Regions from separate parts of the Oceanobacillus sp. FSL W8-0428 genome, predicted to be linked through region 2. Evidence: riboswitches for the same ligand, from Rfam matches in the RefSeq annotation. Region 2 holds a riboswitch; each other region holds the start of a gene.
The links. Region 2 has a riboswitch for thiamine pyrophosphate ahead of thiW (energy coupling factor transporter S component ThiW). Riboswitches for the same ligand answer to the same signal wherever they lie in the genome.
Positions count from the first base shown of each region.

Region 1: linked by a shared signal. The riboswitch ahead of MKY30_RS18885 (ABC transporter ATP-binding protein) and the one ahead of thiW (energy coupling factor transporter S component ThiW) in region 2 are both predicted to bind thiamine pyrophosphate.
Region 3: linked by a shared signal. The riboswitch ahead of MKY30_RS03815 (acetylornithine deacetylase) and the one ahead of thiW (energy coupling factor transporter S component ThiW) in region 2 are both predicted to bind thiamine pyrophosphate.

Region 1 is NZ_JBBORB010000001.1:3,942,029-3,944,298, forward strand. Features, by position in the region: gene MKY30_RS18880 (ABC transporter permease) at 1-57, opposite strand, end outside; gene MKY30_RS18885 (ABC transporter ATP-binding protein) at 61-834, opposite strand; TPP riboswitch at 976-1,085, opposite strand; TPP riboswitch at 1,190-1,289, opposite strand; gene MKY30_RS18890 (glyoxalase) at 1,603-2,001, opposite strand.
Region 2 is NZ_JBBORB010000001.1:2,338,696-2,340,965, forward strand. Features, by position in the region: gene thiD (bifunctional hydroxymethylpyrimidine kinase/phosphomethylpyrimidine kinase) at 1-625, opposite strand, end outside; gene thiW (energy coupling factor transporter S component ThiW) at 658-1,149, opposite strand; TPP riboswitch at 1,563-1,676, opposite strand; gene MKY30_RS10935 (LytTR family transcriptional regulator DNA-binding domain-containing protein) at 1,801-2,270, shown strand, end outside.
Region 3 is NZ_JBBORB010000001.1:869,919-872,188, forward strand. Features, by position in the region: gene MKY30_RS03815 (acetylornithine deacetylase) at 1-1,146, opposite strand, end outside; TPP riboswitch at 1,231-1,340, opposite strand; gene MKY30_RS03820 (hypothetical protein) at 1,481-1,903, shown strand; gene MKY30_RS03825 (S66 family peptidase) at 1,946-2,270, shown strand, end outside.

The DNA.
Region 1 (2,270 bases), 1.6 Mb from region 2:
TTCCCATATAAATAAAAATATTGTGATTAAAATAATAGAATAAAGATAATTTTTCATTGATTACACCCTCATCCGAAATTGATCCAGCAGATTATTTTTTAGCTCCGTCACTTCTTTATTTCCTAAATCCTGTTGCCGTCTTGGACGTTCCAAAGGCACTTCAATCTCTTTAAATGTTGTAAAAGGTGTATCAGTAATGACAAAAATGCGGTCAGACAAAAATAATGCTTCTGTAATATCATGTGTTATAAATAAAATAGTAGATTGCTGCTCTTTCCATTGTTCTAATAGCCATTCCTGCATAAATAACCTGGTCATCGCATCCAAAGCTGAAAAAGGTTCGTCCAGCAATAGCACATTAGAACCGGATAAAGTAGCTCTTAAAAAGGAAACACGCTGGCGCATCCCACCGGATAGTTCATGCGGATATTTATTCTCGTATCCTTTTAAACCAAACGCCTCCAGCAAGCTATCGACAGCTCTTCTATCGAGACGACTTTCTTTGTGCAGTTCTAACGGAAGAACTGCATTTTGCTGAACTGTACGCCAAGGCATTAATAAATCCTGTTGAGGCATATACCCAACTTTTCCTGAACGGTCGGTTACTTGTTTTTCATTTAAATAGATAGATCCACCGGTCAGTTCTTCCAGCCCGACAATAAGACGAAAGATGGTTGATTTTCCTGAGCCGCTTGCACCGATAATACTTACAAATTCACCATCTGCAACAGAAAGATTCATGTTTTTTAAAATGGGAATCTCCCCTGCATCATTTTTATATTGGAAATCGACATTTTTAAACTGAAGTGCTAATTTATTATTTTGTTCTCTCATCCTTCGTTTTCACCCTCTTTCTGATAAAAAGTATAAGTTTATTTCTTAATAACACTTGTTAATAGATTGAATATGCACGCCTCCCTTCAAACAAAAATACCCCGGACACGAAGCCCAGGGTACACACATTTCCATATGATAGAAATTACTTTGCATGTTCCCTACGCTGGTCTCAACCAGATCAGGTTCTAAGGGTCTTTATCTTATGGATACTATCTCAACCAGCAACACTGGTCCCCCTACATTCTTATTAAATTGTATCTCTTACTATTTGAATCTACTGTAAGAGCATTAAAAAACCCACTCAACAAATATTGATGAATGGGAAATGAGTACATAACTAGATTATTACCTACTTAAGTAAACCTCACTTCCCTACGTTAGTGTTAACTAAATCAGGTTCCAAGGGTCAAGTTTCCTTTCTCAGCAATAAAATTGCTCCCCTAGCGATTATAGAAATATGAAATTTAGAATTAATAGTTTACCTGTAAGTGCTGATTAAATAGCATGATGCATTCATAGCGTTATTTTCAGCGGTGTCCTTTATAATCAGGGTGTATTATGGTTTTTATTCTTGAAACGAATACACTACAGCATGCTATAAGAAAGAAGTAAAATACTTAAGGCTTATTTAAGCATATATCATTTAAAAATGCAAACCATGCCTGACACCACAATATTAGCGTCAGGCTGGTTCCTGTCATTATTGGTAATTATTAATAGGACGAGATCATTAGCTCTCCACATTTCTTCCATTCATTTATTACCCTATTGTTTCATCCACATCGGTTCTAACATATTCCCATCAATATCAGATACCTCCAAGCCATACATTTGCTCTTCCGGCACCCCCATATCAACACGATAAGCATCGCCGCCATTTTCTTTTGCTAATTGTCCAAATTCTTTGACTGCTTCAGCGCTTTCCATGCCGAAACAAATTAAGGCAGCATTTTCTTTTTGTGTATCGGCAATCTTCTTATTTTTGAGGAACTGTTGATAAAAAGAATGTTCTAACAACATAATATAAAAATTTTCGTCCCAGACCATACAGCTTGCATGAACATCAGAAAAGTCATCGTTCTTTGTAAATCCAATTTTTTCGTAAAAATTAGTGGCATCTGCTACATTCTTGACTGGAAAGTTAACAAAAATCATTGTACTCATTAAAACGCCTCCTTTTTATTAGTTTACTATAAATGAATAAGAAAAGCTTCTTCTCGATTGCTCAATAGTTTTTCTTTTATTTAATAAATTCTCGGTATAAGCCATTACCTATTTTCTTTTTCAGAATAAATAAGGCTTCTTGATTTCTCCTAGTGTGTTTTCCCCTGCATCTTATATTAGACATTTTTTCATACATAATATTGATATTTCTTGCCTAATAGGTAAAAATATATTAAAATGACCACAGGTCAAAATTGACTACTGGTCAA
Region 2 (2,270 bases):
CATGCGTATTCTTTGTATCAATACGATCAGCAGCGTAGCTATGCATCTGTTTGCCGTCATAAAGAAAATCAACAGCCTGTCCTTTTAGATGTCCACCTTTAACTAAGGCAGCATCAACATCATACTCGTGAACGAGATATTCTGCAGCATTTTTCATATCTTCTGTAGACGCAATAGATAAGCCGGTCAGAAATTCTGCTTCTGGAATATTTGGTGTAACAACCGTCGTTAAAGGAAGAAGATACTGCCGCAAAAAGCTGCGGGCCTCTTCATTAATTAAAGCGTCACCGCTGGTCGCAACCATAACAGGGTCCATCACATATGGCGCATCAACCTTTCTTAATTTTTGAGCGATTAATTCCATCATTGGCTTACTTGCAATCATTCCTGTTTTCACTGCATGAATTGGCATGTCCTCAATGACTGCATCCAGTTGATCCTCAATCATAGAAAGAGGCATATGCTCAACAGAACGGACTCCTGTTGTATTTTGGGCCACAACAGAAGTAATTACAGACATACCATAGGTTTTTAACTCTTGAAATGTTTTTAAATCCGCCTGAATACCAGCACCACCGCTCGGGTCTGTGCCGGCAATTGTTAATGCACAACGAACCTGACTCATAATAAAAATCCTCCTTAGGATTGTAAAATAATTTATTTTGTTAAAGAAAACTGCCGTGCTGGCAGACGGCTGACTAACAGCCAACCAATCAAAGCGCCGGAGACGCTGCTGACAATAAACGGCGGGATAAATGCAAGTGCCCCTACTGAGCTTCCCATCAGGAGATTCGCAATAGGAACAGCAAAGAATGAACCAATAATCCCTGTGCCAATTATTTCTCCAAAAGCAGCCATTGAATATTTTTGTGTTTTCTTATATAATACCCCGGCAACAAATGCTCCAATCATTGCTCCGGGGAAAGCAACGAGTGTTCCCAGACCTAAAAGGTTTCTGAGCAGGCTGATCATTAATGCGACAATGACTGCCGGCCCCGGTCCAAGTATGATTGCAGCAATGACATTAATGGCATGCTGTACTGGATAAGCTCTGGCAACCCCTGCGGGAAACCAGAGCAATTGAGAGCCAATTGTTCCAATAGCTATAAAAACAGCCATCAGCGTTAATAAGCGTGTACGGTTTTTCAATCCAATCATCTCCTCTATATGTCTAGCTCCATGCGCCAAACTTTAGAGATTTCACGTCACGCCCTACGATAAAGAAGACTTACTGATTGGCAAGCCGTCAGGCGCAGACAGAAGTATAGTCGCGCTTATGCCCTGCGGGTGAAAGTCAACATCGGTTTAAAGTAAAGGAAGGTCGACTAAAAGCAGGCTGAAGCCTAACGTCGGCATACCCCTAAAGGGGCATGTTTCCTTTATCTCAAGGGTGAAGGAAGTTCGACTAAAGTCGAACCACCCCCAAAGATCGGGAGCGCAATCTCTACGTTTTTAAACAGGCGCTTTTCGCTTTTCTTTTTGGAATGAAAAGTAAACTACTTTGTAAAAATAAAAAATCAGGCTTTATAGAGAAGCCTGATTTGGTATACTGAGAGTAATCATAAGTTGATTGACTACTTCCCTACGCTGGTATTAGCCAGATCAGGTTTGTAAGAGTCGGAAAGTAAGCATGCTTCCCTCTCAGCCCGCAGTTTTGGGCTCCCCTAGTAGTTGCTTTTCATTATTTTCTTTGAATCTACTGTATCAAAGATTTAACTGTTTGTCATGAAATAATAATCAGGCTTAAAAGCTATCAAAATAGAATGGAATGAATTCTTTATGGATAGAGAGGTATAAAGCATGTTAAGAATGAACGAAATTGAATATCGTCAAGGAGATCAAACATTATTTCCGAGGATAGATATAGAAATAAAATCTGGAGAAATCAAAGCAATTCAGTCCACTGTTAATGTGCGTGCAGTCTTACTGCAAATGATTTCCGGAGAAGAAAGTGTACGAAAGGGTTTTATTCAGATACACCATAAAACACTGGAGGAGGATAAGCAGAAATACTTTTCCTCTTTAGGAATTTGCTGGTATGAAGAAGGTATTTATGAACGGTTACAGGTAAAGGAATATTTGACATTTATCGGGTCCTTATATCAAAGCAAGGCTTCTATAAAAGAAGTTCTACAGCTGGTTCAACTGGAGGAAAAAGCAAGATGGAAAATGCATCAGTTGAATCGATCCGAAAAACGCCGGGTCCAATTTGGCAGAATATTAATGCAGGAATCAGAAGTTGTTATTTTTGAAGAGCCTGAGGTAAATGT
Region 3 (2,270 bases), 1.5 Mb from region 2:
GCCATAGCAGACAGTAGGAATACCATAGGCTGCAAGCCATCCCCCATCTGTTACTGTTTCAGACATACGACTGGAAGCTTTCTTACCGAATGCTTCCTGATGACTCTCCTGTAAAAGAGCAAAGGCTGCATGCTCCTCATCTACTGAGAATGATGGGAAAATTTCACCCCGGTCAACAATCATCGATTCGCCCCCCCACTCAAATTCCGGCGGATTGTCTCTCATCCAGACGTCTGCTTCCGCTGTTTTTCGTAAATGCAGCTCAATTTCTTCTGCGACCTGTTCAGCTGTCTCATCCGGATAATAGTGAACGGTAATCCACAGGCGGCATTCATCTGCGATAAATGCGGCATGTCTACCTCCCTCAATAACTGCAGGGTTAATCGTATTCGTGCCCGACGGGAAACCTGGATAAGATTTAGTCACTGCCCAATGGCGCTCCAGCTCCTGCAGGGCAGTAATCAGCTTGTTCATCTTTTCAATCGCACTCGCTCCCTTCATTCCGCCTCCTGCATGAATAAGTTGTCTACGTGTACCATCATGATGCGTGGTTGGGCTTTTCACTATAACCCAGCCCGTAATAACACCGCCCTGTCCATGAATTTCACAATGACTAGTGTCTGCAACAATGGCATAATCTGCTGTATAACCACGCTCACCACATTGCTTCGTTCCTGCTTCGCCAACTTCTTCACCAATGACTGATTGAAGAATGACATCTCCTCCCAGCTCAACCTGATGGTCATGCAAAATTCTCATAGCAAATAAACAAGCTGCCAGTCCACCTTTCATATCCGCTGCGCCACGTCCGTATAATGTACGGTCTTCTACTGTCGGTTGAAATGGCGCATGCTTCCATTTTTCATCCTCTTCAATAGAAGCGACATCGACATGTGCATTAAGAATCAAACTATTATATGCATCAGAAGAAGTTCCTTGTAGACGGCCGACGACATTTGGATCCCCCGGATAAACATCCCATTGTTCTGTTTCAAAACCCATTTTCTTCAAATACTTTGCAATATAAGCCTGGATATCCGCTGTATTTCTTGCAGGCGGCGCCGGTGTCCTGAAGCGAATCAAATCGCTGAGTAGCTCTACCAGCTCTTTCTCCCGGTTCCATACATCCTGAACTATTTTATCCATTAAAATAAACCTCCTTTAAAGCACGCAAAAAAGCCATCTCCCCAGGAAGGAAGATGGCAGAAAGTTTTATCTCATTTGCCTATAGGCATATCCCGCCCACTTCCCTCCGCTAGTACAAACTAGATCAGGTTGGTAAGGGTTAAGGCAGTATATACATGCCTCTCTCAGCTTTATAAGCACCCCTAGTGGATTATTGCGTATTTACTTGTCAGCTTTAGATTACCATAAGGGTTTACAGGCGTAAAGCAGGATTTTATCAAAGATTATTCTGTACCTGTTTGTCTTTTCGCTATTGGGAATCTTTTCTCTCTTATTTTTAATGTCATATGTTTTTATGGGAAAAGCTGTTATAAGTGTTGTTCAATCCTATAGTGGCAATAAAATAGAAATCGAGGCTTTTATTTTCAATAAAGAGCGTGATTATAATGCCGGCCTCCATAGCACAAATTCATACTATTTGCATTTATCCTTTTACGCGGAAGATATAGAAGAAGAAACTTTTATTTCCAAACAAGTATCCTCTCGTATTTTTCCTCAAAATCGTGATTTAATAAATATCCGTTATCCTGAAGGCCAGCCTTATAAAGCGTACATATCAGGAACCAAATTCAGTGATTTTATAGGATCTAGTTTTATTATTTACAGCTGTGTTATCATCGTTACCGCTTTATTAATATATGCAGCCATATTAATGCGAAGAAAGAAGAAAACTGGATCTTATTATAAAAAACAGAAAAAGGATTTTTCAAATAAGTAACGAATACATAGTATATACCATTCACAGAAAGGAGCCTCATTTATGCTTATTCAGCCAAAAAAATTATCGCCTGGTGATAAAGTAGCAACTGTCAGCCTTTCCTGGGGAGGAGCTGGTGAACCATCACTGCGTTGGCGCTATGAACAGGGCGTGGAACGCTTAGAATCCGTCTTTGGACTTGAAGTTGTACCAATGCCCAACAGCTTAAAAGGACAAGCTTACATAGCTGAACACCCCAAGGCACGGGCTGAGGATTTAATGACCGCTTTTCAGGATCCTGAAATCAAAGGGATTATTTCTAATATTGGCGGAGATGATAGTATCCGCCTGCTTCCCTATATTGATTTTGATATTATCCGTAAAAACC